Regions from separate parts of the Shewanella maritima genome, predicted to be linked through region 2. Evidence: riboswitches for the same ligand, from Rfam matches in the RefSeq annotation. Region 2 holds a riboswitch; the other holds the start of a gene.
The links. Region 2 has a riboswitch for cobalamin ahead of EXU30_RS15155 (ABC transporter ATP-binding protein). Riboswitches for the same ligand answer to the same signal wherever they lie in the genome.

Region 1 (7,604 bases), 2.2 Mb from region 2:
TAAGGAACTGGAAACTCGCATTAACTCTGCGATTTTTGTTCGTAAAAGCAAACCGTTAGCCTTTACCCATGAAGGTGCGCGCTTGCTCGATCTTGCCGAAGAAATTCTGCCGAAAGTGATCGAAACTGAGTCTGATCTGAAACGCGGCCTAGAGGGAGAAGCCCAAAGCTTTAAACTGGGCATCGAGTGTCATAGCTGCTTTCGCTGGCTAATGCCTGTCATTGAAGAGTTCAAAGCTCAATTTCCACAGGCACAAATCGATATTTCTAGCCGCTATGCATTTGACTCGCTCAATGCGCTGCAGTCTGGTGAGCTGGATATTGTATTGACTTCAGACCCTGTGCCGGGGCACACGGTGTCGTATCAACATCTATTCGACTTTGAAGTTAAACTTCTGGTTTCGACCGAGCATCCACTTGCTGCAAAATCTGTGGTTGCGCCAAGCGACTTAGGCCAGCAAGCCATTATTAGCTATCCAGTGCCGCTAACTAAACTTGATTTATACAAACACTTTTTGGAGCCAGCAGGTGTTGAACCTGGAGTGCAAAAGCAATGTGAGCTCACACCTATGCTGCTGCAACGTGTCGCCTGTAATGACGGCGTGACGACTTTGCCGAACTGGTCTATGAATGAGGGTCAAGGCTTGAGCTTGAAAGCGCTAAAACTAGGCAGTGAAGGATTGAAGAGGCCGCTGTTTGGTGCGTATCGTCGCAACACAACCAACACCAACCTCATCCATAAATGGTTTGAGCTAGTCGCTCAGGAAGGGCTAAAACTACAGCGCATGAATTAATACCGCTTTACAGGAACAGCTCACTTATAAAGCAACTGCTCGCTTACAAAGGGTTAATCAGCAGTTGTCTCTTGGCCAATACTCGCCTTAGCACAAGCCCTGCCGAATTAGGGTTTGTGGTTTGTGCGAGGTTATGGGCAACCATAAACTCCTGCTTTAAATCGTCATCTAAGCCTAAATTTTCAAACGCATCTAATGACAACGATTTTTGTTGCTTATCAATTATCGACTTTACGATTCGCAGTGACAGCGGCGGCTCAGCATTGGCATTTAAATAAGCAAACGCAGTTAAAGTGATCACCTGGCCAAACACACTAAATAGCGCCAGGGTTTGCACTTCGTCAACATCAATATTGACCTGCTTGCCTGCATCAACATCTTGCTTAATTAACTCTAAAGCAGAGCTGGCAATATCCTCAGTTAGCTGCCAATAACCGTGTACTAACTTACGGTATGGCTCAACTAAAGCATCAAGTCGCTCTTTTAAATAAAACGCAAAAGCGTAGCGATAAATATTCACCTGCCCTAAACGGATAAGCGCATCTTTCACACTGCGATTTTTTGATTGCACAGCGCCTGCGGCTTGAGCTGAATTGGCGCGAATAAGTAAGTGCGCAGCTAACGCGGGGTCGGCCGATACTGTATCGATAACCACACGAATATCAGCTTCATTGATTAAGGCTTTTTTTAGCGGAGTGAGAATGTCTCGGCGACCTAACACTTGCTCTTCATTGCTAATGATAGCTCGTACCTGATCGAACACTTCACGCTCTAATGACGTCATATTTATCCAGCACCTTGTTATTATTTTTACCTTGGAATTTATCCATAGAAGTGAGCCCTAGGTCAAGCTATCAGCACCAAAGAATACAAAAAAAGCCAGCATAGTGTGCTGGCTATTATCTTCAATGCTGTCTCTATCAAATTTATTAGAAACGGTAGCCTGCGGTTAAACGAATTTCACGCCCAGTACCTGAGTAGTAACCATTACCCCAAGTTGAGAAATAACCAGAGCTAACATACTGTTTATCGAACAGGTTATCGACACGTAGGCTAGCTTTCCAGTCACCACGGTTATAGTTAACTGCAAGGTTAGTCAGCAGGTAACTATCAATCTTGTTCCCAACATTGGCATTGTCGCCCTGCATGAAGCGATCGCCGGTATAGCTCGCCTCTAAAAAGGTTTGTAGGTTGTCAGTGATATCGTAGTTAATAAAGCTGCGACCTGAATGCTCAGCAACCCAAGACAGCTTTTTGCCTTTGTTAACGCCTTCGGTAAACTCAGCATCGATATAGTTATACTCGATACCCCACAACCAAGCTTTGGCGAAACTAACTTCGTATTTTGCATGTACGCCGTAACGACGCGAAGCTTCCGCGTTAACGTTAGCGCCGTTGAAGTTACCACCCTCAGGCTTTTCAGCACTTGGATCAAAGATGATTTCATCTTCAAGGTCTAAACGGTAAGCGTTGATGCTAATCGCGTTGGCACCGCTTGCAAAGTCCCAACCGGCTTCATACGAGCGACCAACCTGAGGTTTTAGACCAACCACGCCTTTAGGTGTATAAGCTTGCTCATCAACCTTAGCAAAACGGAAGTTATCATCTGCGCGCACATATAAGCGTTGTGACTCAGTTGGACGATAGTTCAAACCTAGCTCAAATGCATGAGCTGACTGGTCTAGATCAACACCTGCAGGATAAACCGCTTGGTCGACTAAATCGTCTTTTGCTTTCGCATAACGGCCACCCACAACGTAAGACACACTGCTCGTTAATGGCACGGTTGCATGGACATAGCCACTTAACTGAGTTTGGGTATTGCTACGCCCCATAGAAGAAAAGTCAGCCTTGCCGCTAAGAATGTCTGCACCAGCAACAATGGTCATTTCACCCTGATCCAACTGGTAAGTACCAACAGCTTTAGGTAAAAAGGCGAATTGGCTGCGTTTGTTACGACTAGCTGACCAGTTAAAGCTTGTGGTCAAAGTATCTGTATAACTAACACCTGTATCAATTGCCCACTGCTCAGAGAGTTGACGCACATAACCCAAACGCGTTGAGTTGGTCATTTCATGGGTATATTTGCTGCTGTCATTATTTGAATGACGTGGGTCCTTGTTGAACTCATCTTCACTAATCGCGCCAGCAAGCAAACGATGGTTATCATAGTAGTTGGCCTCAACAAAGAAGTCCTGCACGTCATCAGCGTATTGCAAACGACCTAAAATAGAAGCGGTTTTACTCTCGTTATTCTTACGGTAATTGTCTGAATTCTTTTGACTACCCGCTAAAAAGTAGCGCCAGTTATCGTTAATCTCACCAGCGATATCACCTTTAGCTTCTAACGTATTAAAGCTACCGCCAGAAAGCTCAATACCACCGCCACTGGCTTGTGGTGCACGGGTCACAATATTGATAACGCCGCCAACAGCCTGATCACCGTAAAGCACACCAGCACTACCTGAAAGCACTTCAACACGTTCAATTAAGTTAACTGGAATAGCACCAATTGTTGGCGCAGAAATATCGATGTTATTCAAACGACGGCCATCAACTAAAATGAGTGTGTTATTTGCCGCACCTGATGAACCAAAGCCGCGCATTGAAAATACTGGGCCGCTGTTGCTATCAGAAATTTGAATACCCGCCTGGTTGCGCAGTAAAGACTCAATGGTAGTTGCGCCGCTCATTTCAATCTCTGCAGCGTCAATTACCGTCACATTGGCAGCCATATTAATTGGGGTTTGCTCACTGCGACCAATGACCACGATCTTTTCGATGTCTTGGTCATTTGCGCCGCTTGAAGCCGTTAATTGCTCATCAGCAGCTTGAGCGGAAGAAATGCTAAAGAATGCACTGATAGCCAATGCAGTTAATGTTGGTTTAGTACCCATTTACCTTTAACTCCTAAAAGGAAAAATGGGGCAGGAATGCCGTCATACATAGCCAAGTTGTTTCTTATAGGTGTTAATAAGCAAGCAGCTTCACCGAGAATAACTTGAATATCACACTTCGAGATCTGCCCACCGAAATCTTCGAAATCATCTTTAGGGCCGGTCTCCGGACTTAGGTTCTATATCGCTTTGCAGCGATATACAAATGTCGGTTTTAACGCTGCACATTAAGTAATGCCGCGCCCAACATTCTCACCATTCACCGTTGCGGGGGCAGTAACAGGTTCACACTGTTTTCCCGATTATCCAATAGTGTTTGTCACTATCGGCACCACAAAAGATTGATCATCATTTGCACTCGCATACCATCCAGTATGCGAATGAGGCGTGATTATATACAAGTTGCAGCCCCAGCGGGAGCGATAAACGACTGAAAAGAGAATATTTCATTTAGGACGGAGCAGAGTTGCTGTAAAGCCGCTGAAACTGTTGTAGATAATAGCTGATGATGAGCTTGACTCATGTTAGGCTGCGGATGAAATAGGGAGTAAATGAAAGAATGAGGAAAGTGAGTTGAGAGTATAGCGAGCAAAGAAATTAATCCTTTGCCATAAACTCGCGGTAGTTTTCAACTGTGATGGGCGCATTCTCAACGGTGAAGGTTTTGGTGCGCATCGACTTGTGGATCAGGTACATATCTTCGCTGCCGCTAACCACAGTAAAGTAGCCTATCTCACCTTTTAGCTTGGTTAAAAAGGTTTGCGGCGCAAATGGTGTGGCGTGATGAATATTTGGCATGACAGTGCAGCCAAGAATGCCATGCACTGCGGTTAAGTCATCAACTTTTGAACCACCAAGCTTGTGATAAATAATCTCGCCTTCGCAATGGTCGCGGTATTTATCTGCCATGGTGTCTAAAAAGCGCTCTGGGTCAACGTCATTCGCTAAACCTTTAAAGCCTTGCATACACACCATGCCGCTCCAGTCGTTAAGTGATTCGTTAGCAGGAATAAACTCAGCCATAAACATATCACCTAAGATTTCATGAAACGCCAGCTTCCAATCTTGCGGCGGTAAAAAGCCGAACTGCTTAGCGAACTTAGTTAGCTGCTGCACGTTTTGCGGCATGCCTAAGTCTTCTTGCTCGCCAGAGCCGATGGCAGGTAAAACATGGGATTGTTGAGGGGCTTGATTAACTGGCACAGACTTATCAACCGCGCTCACCACAAGCGGAGTGCTTAATAATATAAGCCCTCCTATCAGTGCTAGCTGAGTCGGTTTATTCATCGTCCATGCCCTAAATCATTGCTCACTTGGCGCAAAGGATGCTGCGCGTAAGGTGCAATTGTTTATCTAAAAGATAGTCCAATATCTAAACAGTATATCCTATCAATAACAGGATTGGATAAAAATTGTTTTATTTAACACCATATTAGCAGAATTTATGACCTTTAGTTGTAGCGGTTGCCAACAGCAAAAATCAAAAAAGCCGAATATGAGCAGCACTGATGCGGCATATTCGGCTTTTTCTTTTAACCCATTTATCGTTTTAACGATAACTAACGCTTAACTAGTTGATTCGAGCCAACAATCATCATTTCACACTTCTGGCAGTCAAACACTAATTTAAGCTTGTCTTTGCCAATATCTAGGTGCATTGGCTCAGCTTTAATGCCTTCTACTTCTTTCGGACATAAATTAAAGCTATATCGTAAGCAATGCTTAGTCACCATCAACGGCGCATCGGTGAGGATCTTATTTTTCTCATAGGTGTCTTCAATTTGAATCACACCATGCTGCTCATAAAAGCTACGGGCTTTTTCGTTGGCAACATTCGATAAGAAACTCAGCGACTTTTGTGGGTAAGTGGCACTCGCATCATACTCGCCACGCGTTGGGCGCTGATAACCGTCAATACGCACCTGCGTTAGCTTTTCAATGGCTTCGCGACGCAGCTCGTTCACTTGCGAGGCTGGCATAAACCACATTTGCTCAGTTCGCAGCTTGGCTTGATTAAGCACAAAGTCAGTTGAACCTAACTTACCCAATTGCTTTTTCAAGTTAGCTGCGGTTTTCGCCTGGTCATTAGCGGCTTGTTTGTCACACTCTAACTCTACTGTCGCTTCAAAGCCATGAACGTCACGCATAGTCAGTGCGATGCCATTGTCAGTATCTGTTAACAATGCATCAACTGCCACTTTACGCTTGGCTGACTCTTTGTTTAACCCTAACTCAAACTTATGGTCAAAGTTACGGAACATCATCACGCCAACTTTTAAATCTTTTGGCATTTCAGTGAAATGCAGCACATTACCATCAGCGCGATTCACCCTTAAGCCAGCAATTTTATCGTCAGACAAACGCTGCTTTTCAAAGTGCTCCACAAAGTAACAAAGGCCGTCACCATTATTAAAGGTGATGTCTTTACCCGCTTCAGTGGTATCGATTTCAATAAAGTCTTTGCCCATACGCTTAATCCGGCCGATTTTCTCACCAATAAACTTAGGCGAGCTAAAGTGCTCAATCGTTTGGGTACGCTCAGTGACGAAGTAGTCTGTTTTACCGCGGTTAAAGCTCTTGTCAGGATCTGGCGTGAAGTTAAACTCACAGCGACCATGAGAGATAGACTCTAGGTCATCACGACGGTCGATAATGGCATCAAGCTGCTGACGATAATGTGCGGTGACGTTTTTAAGGTAAGTAATATCTTTTAAGCGGCCTTCAATCTTGAATGAAGTCACGCCAACATCAATTAAGACTTCAAGGTTTTCGGTTTGGTTATTATCTTTTAGCGACAATAGGTGTTGGTTCTCAGCAAGCACTTCACCGTCACGAGTTTCCAGGTTACAAGGCAGACGGCATAGCTGCGAACACTCACCACGGTTAGCACTGCGGTTAGAAAACGCATGACTTAAGTTACATAAACCACTGTAGCTCACACAAAGCGCACCATGAATAAAGTACTCAAGCTTCATCTTGGTATTATCGGCAATGGCTTTAATCTGCGGCAGATTTAGCTCACGAGCTAACACCACCTGAGTAAAGCCGACTTGCTCTAAGAACACCGACTTTTCAGGAGTACGGTTATCCATTTGCGTACTGGCATGCAGCGCAATTGGTGGTAAATCTAATTGCAATACGCCCATGTCTTGAATAATTAACGCATCAACACCTGCATTGTATAAATCCCAAATTAGCTGCTGCGCTTTATCTAACTCGTCATCCATTAAAATGGTGTTCAACGCTACAAATACTTGGGCGTGATACTGATGGGCAAAAGCACATAAACGCGCAATATCTTCAACACTGTTACCAGCATTGTGACGCGCACCAAAAGCTGGGCCGCCAATGTATACCGCATCGGCACCATGGCGAATCGCCTCAATACCATAGTCAGCATTTTTCGCCGGAGCTAACAATTCTAATTGACGTTTACTGCCGTCTGCTGCTGGCGTAATTTTTACGTTATCCAACACGAGCTCGCGAGACTCTTGAGCAGGGGTTTGGAAGGTTGCAGGATTAAAAGTTTCTACAGAAGCCATAGGGTTATTCATCGCAAAAAGATAAAAAAGTGCGCCAACAACACTGTTGACGCACTCTTATCAATAAAACTAATTGAGCTTATTCTAACAAAACTGAGTTAAAAATACCCAGCTTAGATAAATAAATCTTGGATGTTCTTTAAGTCAGACTTGCCGTTAGCAATTTCATCCGGCGTTAAACCAGACACTTCATGCGGGAACACTAGCCATTCTTCAGACTCATGAATGAAGTAATCAGGCTTCAAATCTACCTTGGTGTTCTTTGGCTTGTAGTAAGGGCAAGCAATACGAATATCTTTAGGCGTGTTTAAGCGCATAAACTTGTTTAGCTTTTTAATCAGCGCATCAACACTGCGGCCTGAGTCGAACACG
Region 2 (7,604 bases):
CGGTGGATTTGCTTGATGATATTTGGCTGGGTTAACACCAGCATGTCATTGTTGCCTTTGACATCGCAGTGCCAGTCTTTAAAACGCTCACCTCTAAAGTCAGCTTCTTCAAGCTTGTAGTCCTGGATCATGGTACCCATAGCGCCATCTAAAAACAGCGTGCGCTGCTCTAGCAATTGCTCTATTTGCTGTAGGGTTTGGCTATGGGAACGCGCTTTATCCATTACTAAGGTACCTCTAAGTAAGCTTTTACTGTCGTTTATCATCCGCGTGTAGCATTGTGCTGAGTATTATTTATTACCACAATGTCGCTAGTTAACTAACTATTTATGGGTATTTAATGATTTAAATAACTAAACTAGTTGAGTCTAGCAGTTCGGAGTTTTAGACTTTTATACGTATAGACGTCCATAATAAGCGAGTTGCTTAGAATAGAGCAAGGCGGTTTTATGAAAATTATTAAGTTGTGGTTATTGCGCCACGGTGAATGTGAGGGCGGACAAATTCTGCGTGGTAAGGTTGATGTCGCGTTATCTGATGCTGGACAAGCACAAATGAGCCGCGCAGCATCACGCATTGAGCCAAGCGTTGATAGAGTGTTTAGCTCATCGCTGCAGCGCTGCGCCAATTGGAGTCAGGGGTACGCAAAGGAAAAATCCCTTGAATGTCAGCTGGTTGAAGGGCTAGAAGAAATCGACTTTGGCGTGTGGGATGGGCAATCTTTCGAGCAGCTTTATCAAGACTATGATGAACAAATGCAAGCCTACTGGTGCGATCCATGGGATGAGCAACATACTCCAGAAAATGGTGAGTCTTTATTGAGTTTTCAGCAGCGGGTGTTGCTAGCATTAGAGCCTGTGATTAATCAGGTGGCGCAGATTGAACCTGATACCAATATTAGTGCCAATATGAGCTCCAACACTCATGTTAATCACAGTGGGGAAACAGAGGCATTTGTGCCTAGCGCGCTAATAGTGACTCACGGCGGGGTGATAAAAGCCTTGCTGGCACATGTATTAAGTACGGGGCAAACAGCCTCAATGTTCAGTCACTTTAAACTGCCTTATGCTGCGCTGTTAAGTTTGGATGTGTATGTCGAGGGCGATGATATTGATAACTGTCAGTTTTGTTTGAACTGGCCTGAAATATAAAGGATTTTGTAACGGCTATTGGAGAGTCGCTTAAGTTAAGCGATAATCAAAGCGTTATATGAAGGTTGACCTCAATTGTGAATGTCTATCGCACCTGTTATTCATGTGTATTGGGAGTATATGAGCTTTGAGGTAGCAAGCCTCTTTAGCAGGGATGCTAAAGTGGAGCCCATAATGTAAAGATAGGGGACGATTTTACGGCGTCTTGCGCTATCAAAGTTCGTGTGCTCCGATGGTTAGAGCAGTCATGCTCTTGCCTTGACGGTTAACCCATATTTAAATTCATTTTGATTTGGCATCAGGGAATCGGGCAATCCCGAACTGTACCCGCAACTGTGATGGTGGTTATTGTTTAACTTCACCTTTGAAGTGAGTGAAGTTAGTGAAACAAGCCGCCTAAGTCAGATACCTATGCCGATGTCTTGCAGATGTCCTGCAGGATAAATCAAATCCAGTTTACCTAATTGATGCTGAGCGGGTTACTCAGCGGAGTAGTTTATGACAGCCATTTCTGTATCCGCCGTGAGTTGGACGGTGGGTAAACAGCTTATTCTTGATGATGTGAGTTTGTGTCTTGATAAAGGCAAGATGCTCGGCGTTATCGGCCCGAATGGTGCGGGTAAATCTAGCTTGCTGCGCTGCTTATACCGCTACATCACCCCAGATAGCGGTGACATTACCTTGTTAGGCAAACCGATTGAGGAATACTCGTCGCAGTCATTAGCCCTCAATGTTGCTGTGGTGCAACAAGATACCCCAGCCCATGTGGAGTTAACTGTTACTCAGCTAGTGACGATGGGGCTGACTCCGCACAAAGGGTTAATGGCAAGGCTTACCAAAGAAGATAAACAGCAAGTGAGTGATGCGATTGAGCAGGTAGGGCTGCGCGATAAAGCCTTGCAGATGTTCAATGCGCTTTCAGGTGGTGAGAAACAACGAGTGCTCATTGCCCGCGCCATAGTGCAGCAGCCACAAATTTTGGTGCTAGATGAACCGACTAACCACTTAGATGTGCGCTATCAAATTCAAATTCTTGAGCTGGTAAAAAGTCTAGGCATTACCGTGATTGCCTCAATTCATGACTTAAACCTCGCAAGCGCCTTGTGTGATGAGTTAGTTATGTTGCATCAAGGCAAAGTGGTTGCCCATGGAGAGCCTAAAACGGTACTGACCGAATCTCGCATTGGTGATGTATTTGGTGTGTGCTGCCAGGTAGGTGAGCATCCACAAAACCAAAGCCCATTGATTACTTATTTCTATGGTTACCAAGGTTCAAGCGAGCTTAATACTCCTAGCTATAGCAAATATTCTCAACTGGACTCGGAGTTTGGGTCAAAGGAGTCTGCGCAATGCTAGGGCGGTTAACTAAACCAATAGCGCAGGTAGATAAACAGACGCAGCGCTACTATCTCGCTTGTGTGTTAACTGGCATCATGCTGATGATTACCCCGATACTGGCAGCCAGCTTTGGCGCAGCCAATATTGGCTTTAGCGATATTGTAACTGGCTTAGGCGCTAAAGTTTTCGGCGCTACTTTTTCGGGCGCTGCAGGTTCAGGTAGTGAGTCTGTATCCCCATTAGTTGAGCGCATCGTTTTTGAGCTTCGTTTTCCTCGGGTTATTCTGGCGTTTGTGGCAGGCGCTGGCCTTGCCATTGCGGGCAGTGTGCTGCAAACCGTGACTCGCAACCCACTGGCCGACCCTTATTTATTTGGCATAAGTGCTGGCGCATCATTTGGCGCTGTGGTGGTATTTAGCTTATTTGGGCAGTGGTTTGACTATTCATTGCTCGCCCAATGGCAAGATAACCCGCTTGCGCAGTTAAGCTTGCCAATCGGTGCATTTATAGGCGCTAGCTTGTCGGTGCTGCTGGTGCTGGCTTTATCCGGCAGTGGATTACATGCGCAAATTGAGCGCATGTTGTTGTCGGGCGTTGCCACCTCATTCATGTTTAGCGCACTTACCACACTAGTGTTGTATTTTTCAGACCCGCAAGCGGCAGCGTCGGTACTGTTTTGGACCTTAGGCAGTTTTGCCAAAGCCAGTTGGAGCGGCTTGCTATTGCCCACGCTGGTGGTGGTTGGCGGCTTGCTGGTGATTTTAGCATTTAAACGACAAATTATGGCGCTGCAGGCGGGCGATGAGTCTGCGCACACGCTGGGTGTTAATGTGGCGCGTTTGCGTTTAAGCATGTTGTTACTTTGTTCTCTAATCACTGCGGTGCTGGTGGCAAGCTGCGGAGGCATCGGATTTGTTGGCTTGATGATCCCGCATACTATACGCTTGTGCCTACCTGGGCGGTCGCCATTATTACTTACTGCCTTGTTTGGCGGATTATTTTTAGTTTGGGTTGATGTGGTCGCTAGATGCATCCTAGCGAATCAGGAACTGCCGGTGGGGATTATTACCTCAGCCATTGGTAGTGTATTTTTCTTATTAATTTTACGTCGCCGTCGTTAACTCACTGAGTTCAGTGCCCGGCGTTATTAGATTTTGTACTTCGGAGTCAAGATGTTTGCAGTAGATCCGGTTAGTCGCAAGTTTGATGAGCAAATCGCTCTCACCATTAATCAAAAAACCAAGCCGTTAGGCGCTTTGGGTAAATTAGAGCCGCTAGCTGCGCAAATTGCTAGAGTGCAGCTCAGCAAAGATTCTGAATGTAAAAAGTTGGAAATCACCCAACCCGGCATGTTGGTATTTGCTGGCGACCATGGCATTGCCAAGTTTGGCGTGTCGATTGCGCCGATTGATGTCACCAGACAAATGGTGCAAAACTTTGTTGCTGGCGGCGCAGCGATTAACGTGTTTAGCAAGCAAATGGGCTTTAACCTTGAAGTGATTGATTGCGGTATCGCGAAACCATTGGATAACTATCGCGGTGTCACTCAGCATAGATTAGGTGAAGGTACCAACGCCATTCACCAAGCGCCTGCGATGAGTATTGATCAAGTTCGTCACGGCTTTGGTTACGCAGAAGAAGTGGTTGAGCGTCATCATTTATCTGGCTCAAACCTCATTGCGTTAGGTGAAATGGGCATAGGTAACACCTCTGCGGCAACGGCAATGATGGCAGCGTTATTGGAGCTAGATGTAAGCCGCTGTGTTGGTCGCGGCACAGGTATTGATGATAAAACCTTTGAGCGTAAATCTGCCCTAATTAACGAGGCGCTGAAACTGCACCGCAGTAAGCTTGTATCTCCTATCCACATTTTGGCGCACTTAGGCGGTTTTGAAATTGTGCAAATGACTGGCGCTATTATGGCGGCTGCAGACCGTAAAATGATGGTGATTATCGATGGCTTTATTGCCACAGCGGCAGCGATTGCTGCGGTTAAACTGCACCCAGATGCGCGCGATTACTTAATCTTTGCTCATAAATCTAATGAGCAAGGACACAGAATCATGCTTGAGCACTTAAAAGCTGAGCCACTGCTAGATTTAGATATGCGTTTAGGTGAGGGCACGGGTGCGGCGTTAGCGCTGCCACTGGTTCAAGCTGCAATTAACTTTTATAACGACATGGCAAGCTTTGCCGCAGCTGGTGTTGAAGATGTGGTTTAGTCGTTTTTTCGCGGTCACTTTAAGCCTCAATTAATTTGATCAGTTTATGACTTAAAAGGGAAGTGTTATAGATGGAAAAGCCGAGCGTGAGTGCAAGTCAGCTAAATCTGTTGTTAGTTGCGCTTAGCTTTTTCACTCGCATCCCTGTGCCTAAGTGGGTCGATTATGGCGATGATAATTTGAATCGCGCCAGTCGTTACTTTGGCATGGTTGGTTTGCTGGTGGGCGCACTCTCTGCACTGGTGTTTTATCTGGCTCAGCTAGTGTTACCTATCGGCGTTGCGGTAATGCTGTCGATGATCGCCAGTGTGCTGATCACTGGCGGTTTTCATGAAGATGGTTTAGCCGACACCGCCGACGGTTTTGGTGGCGGTTGGACACTAGAAGACAAGCTCAACATTATGAAAGACTCGCGCCTTGGTACCTATGGCGCGTTAGCGCTAGTGCTGACACTGGCGCTTAAATGGCAGTTGTTGATTGAGCTGGCACTATACAGCCCATGGGTGGCTTGTAGCGCATTAGTTGTTGCGCATACGCTTAGCCGTGTGCTGGCGTCGAGCATGATATTTACCGAAAACTATGTGCAAGATATTGATGTCAGTAAAGTGAAGCCGCTGGCTAACGAGCAGCACATTAATGACTTAATGATTCTATTGCTGACGGGATTAGCTGTGTTGTTTTGTTTACCGTCAGTGGCAGGGTTTAGTTTATTAGTGGGTCTTTATATTCTTAGGCAGTTGCTATGCTTTGGTTTTAATCGTCAAATTGGTGGCTACACGGGCGATACCTTAGGGGCAAGTCAGCAAGTCGCTGAAATTGTCTGTTATATGATTTTATTGGCAGTGGGGTTTAATTCATGATCCAACTTATTCTAGGCGGTGCCCGCAGTGGCAAAAGTCACTTTGGTGAGTCAGCGGTAGCAAAGTTTGCCAACCTTGGTCAGTCTTGCGTTTATTTGGCAACCGCACAGGCGTTTGATGATGAAATGCACCAACGCATTGAGCGTCATCAGCAAGACCGCGCCCACGTGACCCATCCCGAGCTAAAGATTGAGTGGCAGTTATTAGAAGAGCCACTGTATCTAGCTGAAACCCTCAAACTGATTGATAAACCTAATCAAACCATCTTTGTTGATTGCCTAACCCTTTATTTAACCCAGCATTTGCTAAAACAAGGTGACAGCAGCGACGAAGCGGTTGCGCTGCGTGATGCTCAGCCCAACGCTATTGTTCGCGCCCAGTTAGATAAGGTCAATCTCAGCCAGAACTGGCAGCAACAAAAGCAGCAGTTATTAGCGGTATTGCCAAAAATGAAATCAAATTTGGTCATTGTTAGTAACGAAGTTGGCTCAGGCATAGTGCCGATGGGTGAGTTGTCGCGCGAGTTTGTTGATGAAGCAGGCTGGCTGAATCAGGCTATTGCTCAAATCGCTGACCAAGTAACACTGGTGGTTGCAGGTTTGCCACTGAGTTTAAAAGGCGATAAATAATCGACAAAGCGGCTGCGTTTAAAGCAACCCAAACCCATAAAAGATAACCCAGCAAGCCAATCAAAAGAGTAACGACAGCCCTTGTCTAAAGATTTAAATAAAAGTTCCAACAAAGAGTTATTGCAAACCGAGCAGGTTACTGGCGCATTAATGGTGCAAGGCACCACCTCAGATGCAGGTAAAAGCACGTTAGTTGCCGGCCTTTGCCGTTTGTTTACTCGCATGCTTTCCCACCAAGGTGTGAACTGTGATGCTCGCGTTGCGCCATTTAAGCCACAGAATATGGCGCTCAATAGCGCAGTTACCGCAGATGGTGGCGAGATAGGCCGCGCCCAAGCACTGCAAGCCATAGCTGCCAAACAGCCGCTGCATACCGACTTTAACCCTGTGCTACTAAAACCAAGCTCAGATACTGGCGCGCAGGTGATTATTCACGGCAAGGCGTTATCAACGCTCGAAGCAAAAGCGTTTTTTGGGCCAGAAAGTAAACACTATAAATCGCTAGCATTAAAAGCCGTACTTGAGTCATACAACAGGCTTAAACAGCAATACCAATTAGTGTTTATTGAAGGAGCTGGCAGCCCTGCTGAGATTAACCTGCGTGAAGGCGATATTGCCAATATGGGCTTTGCTGAACAAGCTGATTGCCCAGTGATTATCATCGCAGACATTGATAAAGGCGGTGTGTTCGCTCACCTTGTTGGCACCCTAGCGCTGCTGAGTGAGTCTGAGCAAGCCAGAGTAAAAGGCTTTGTAATAAACCGTTTTCGCGGTGATATTAGCTTGCTGCAACCTGGCATTGATTGGCTAGAACAGCACACCCAAAAGCCAGTACTTGGAGTACTGCCTTATTTGCATGATCTGCATTTAGACGCTGAAGATGCGCTTGTTTCAGGCGGCGCAGTAACCACTAAGCAAGCACTGAATGTACTGGTATTAGTGCTGCCACGCATTAGTAATCACACTGACTTTGACCCGCTAAGGCTGCACCCACAAGTTAACTTTAACTACGTTAGCATTAATGATGATGCCAAAGCCGCATTCGAGCAGGCTGATTTAGTTATCTTGCCCGGCAGTAAGAGTGTACGCGCCGATTTAGCTTTCCTAAAGCAGCAGGGCTGGGATGAATTACTGCTAAGACACCTTCGCTACGGCGGCAAGGTTATTGGTATTTGTGGCGGCTATCAAATGCTTGGGCAAAGCATTAACGACCCACATGGTATTGAAGATAAACCGGGGGAGTCACAGGGCTTAGGCTTAATCCCAATGCACACGGTATTGCAGCAAGATAAAGCTCTCAAGCAAGTCACTGGCAAGTTAACTCTTAACGGACAAACTACAGAAATTACAGGTTATGAAATCCACTGCGGCCAGTCGCAACTTTTCGCGCACAGCACCGCACAA

Region 1: another riboswitch for cobalamin. It lies ahead of EXU30_RS04640 (TonB-dependent receptor); the one in region 2 lies ahead of EXU30_RS15155 (ABC transporter ATP-binding protein).

Annotation. Positions count from the first base shown of each region.
Region 1 is NZ_CP036200.1:1,103,894-1,111,497, forward strand. Features, by position in the region: gene EXU30_RS04630 (LysR family transcriptional regulator) at 1-793, shown strand, start outside; gene EXU30_RS04635 (HDOD domain-containing protein) at 837-1,577, opposite strand; gene EXU30_RS04640 (TonB-dependent receptor) at 1,723-3,690, opposite strand; cobalamin riboswitch at 3,831-4,041, opposite strand; gene EXU30_RS04645 (hypothetical protein) at 4,288-4,977, opposite strand; gene EXU30_RS04650 (peptidase U32 family protein) at 5,250-7,232, opposite strand; gene EXU30_RS04655 (phosphoribosyltransferase) at 7,346-7,604, opposite strand, start outside.
Region 2 is NZ_CP036200.1:3,576,016-3,583,619, forward strand. Features, by position in the region: gene metH (methionine synthase) at 1-224, opposite strand, end outside; gene EXU30_RS15150 (histidine phosphatase family protein) at 450-1,151, shown strand; cobalamin riboswitch at 1,412-1,577, shown strand; gene EXU30_RS15155 (ABC transporter ATP-binding protein) at 1,650-2,507, shown strand; gene EXU30_RS15160 (FecCD family ABC transporter permease) at 2,501-3,610, shown strand; gene cobT (nicotinate-nucleotide--dimethylbenzimidazole phosphoribosyltransferase) at 3,662-4,711, shown strand; gene EXU30_RS15170 (adenosylcobinamide-GDP ribazoletransferase) at 4,783-5,571, shown strand; gene cobU (bifunctional adenosylcobinamide kinase/adenosylcobinamide-phosphate guanylyltransferase) at 5,568-6,200, shown strand; gene EXU30_RS15180 (cobyric acid synthase) at 6,351-7,604, shown strand, end outside.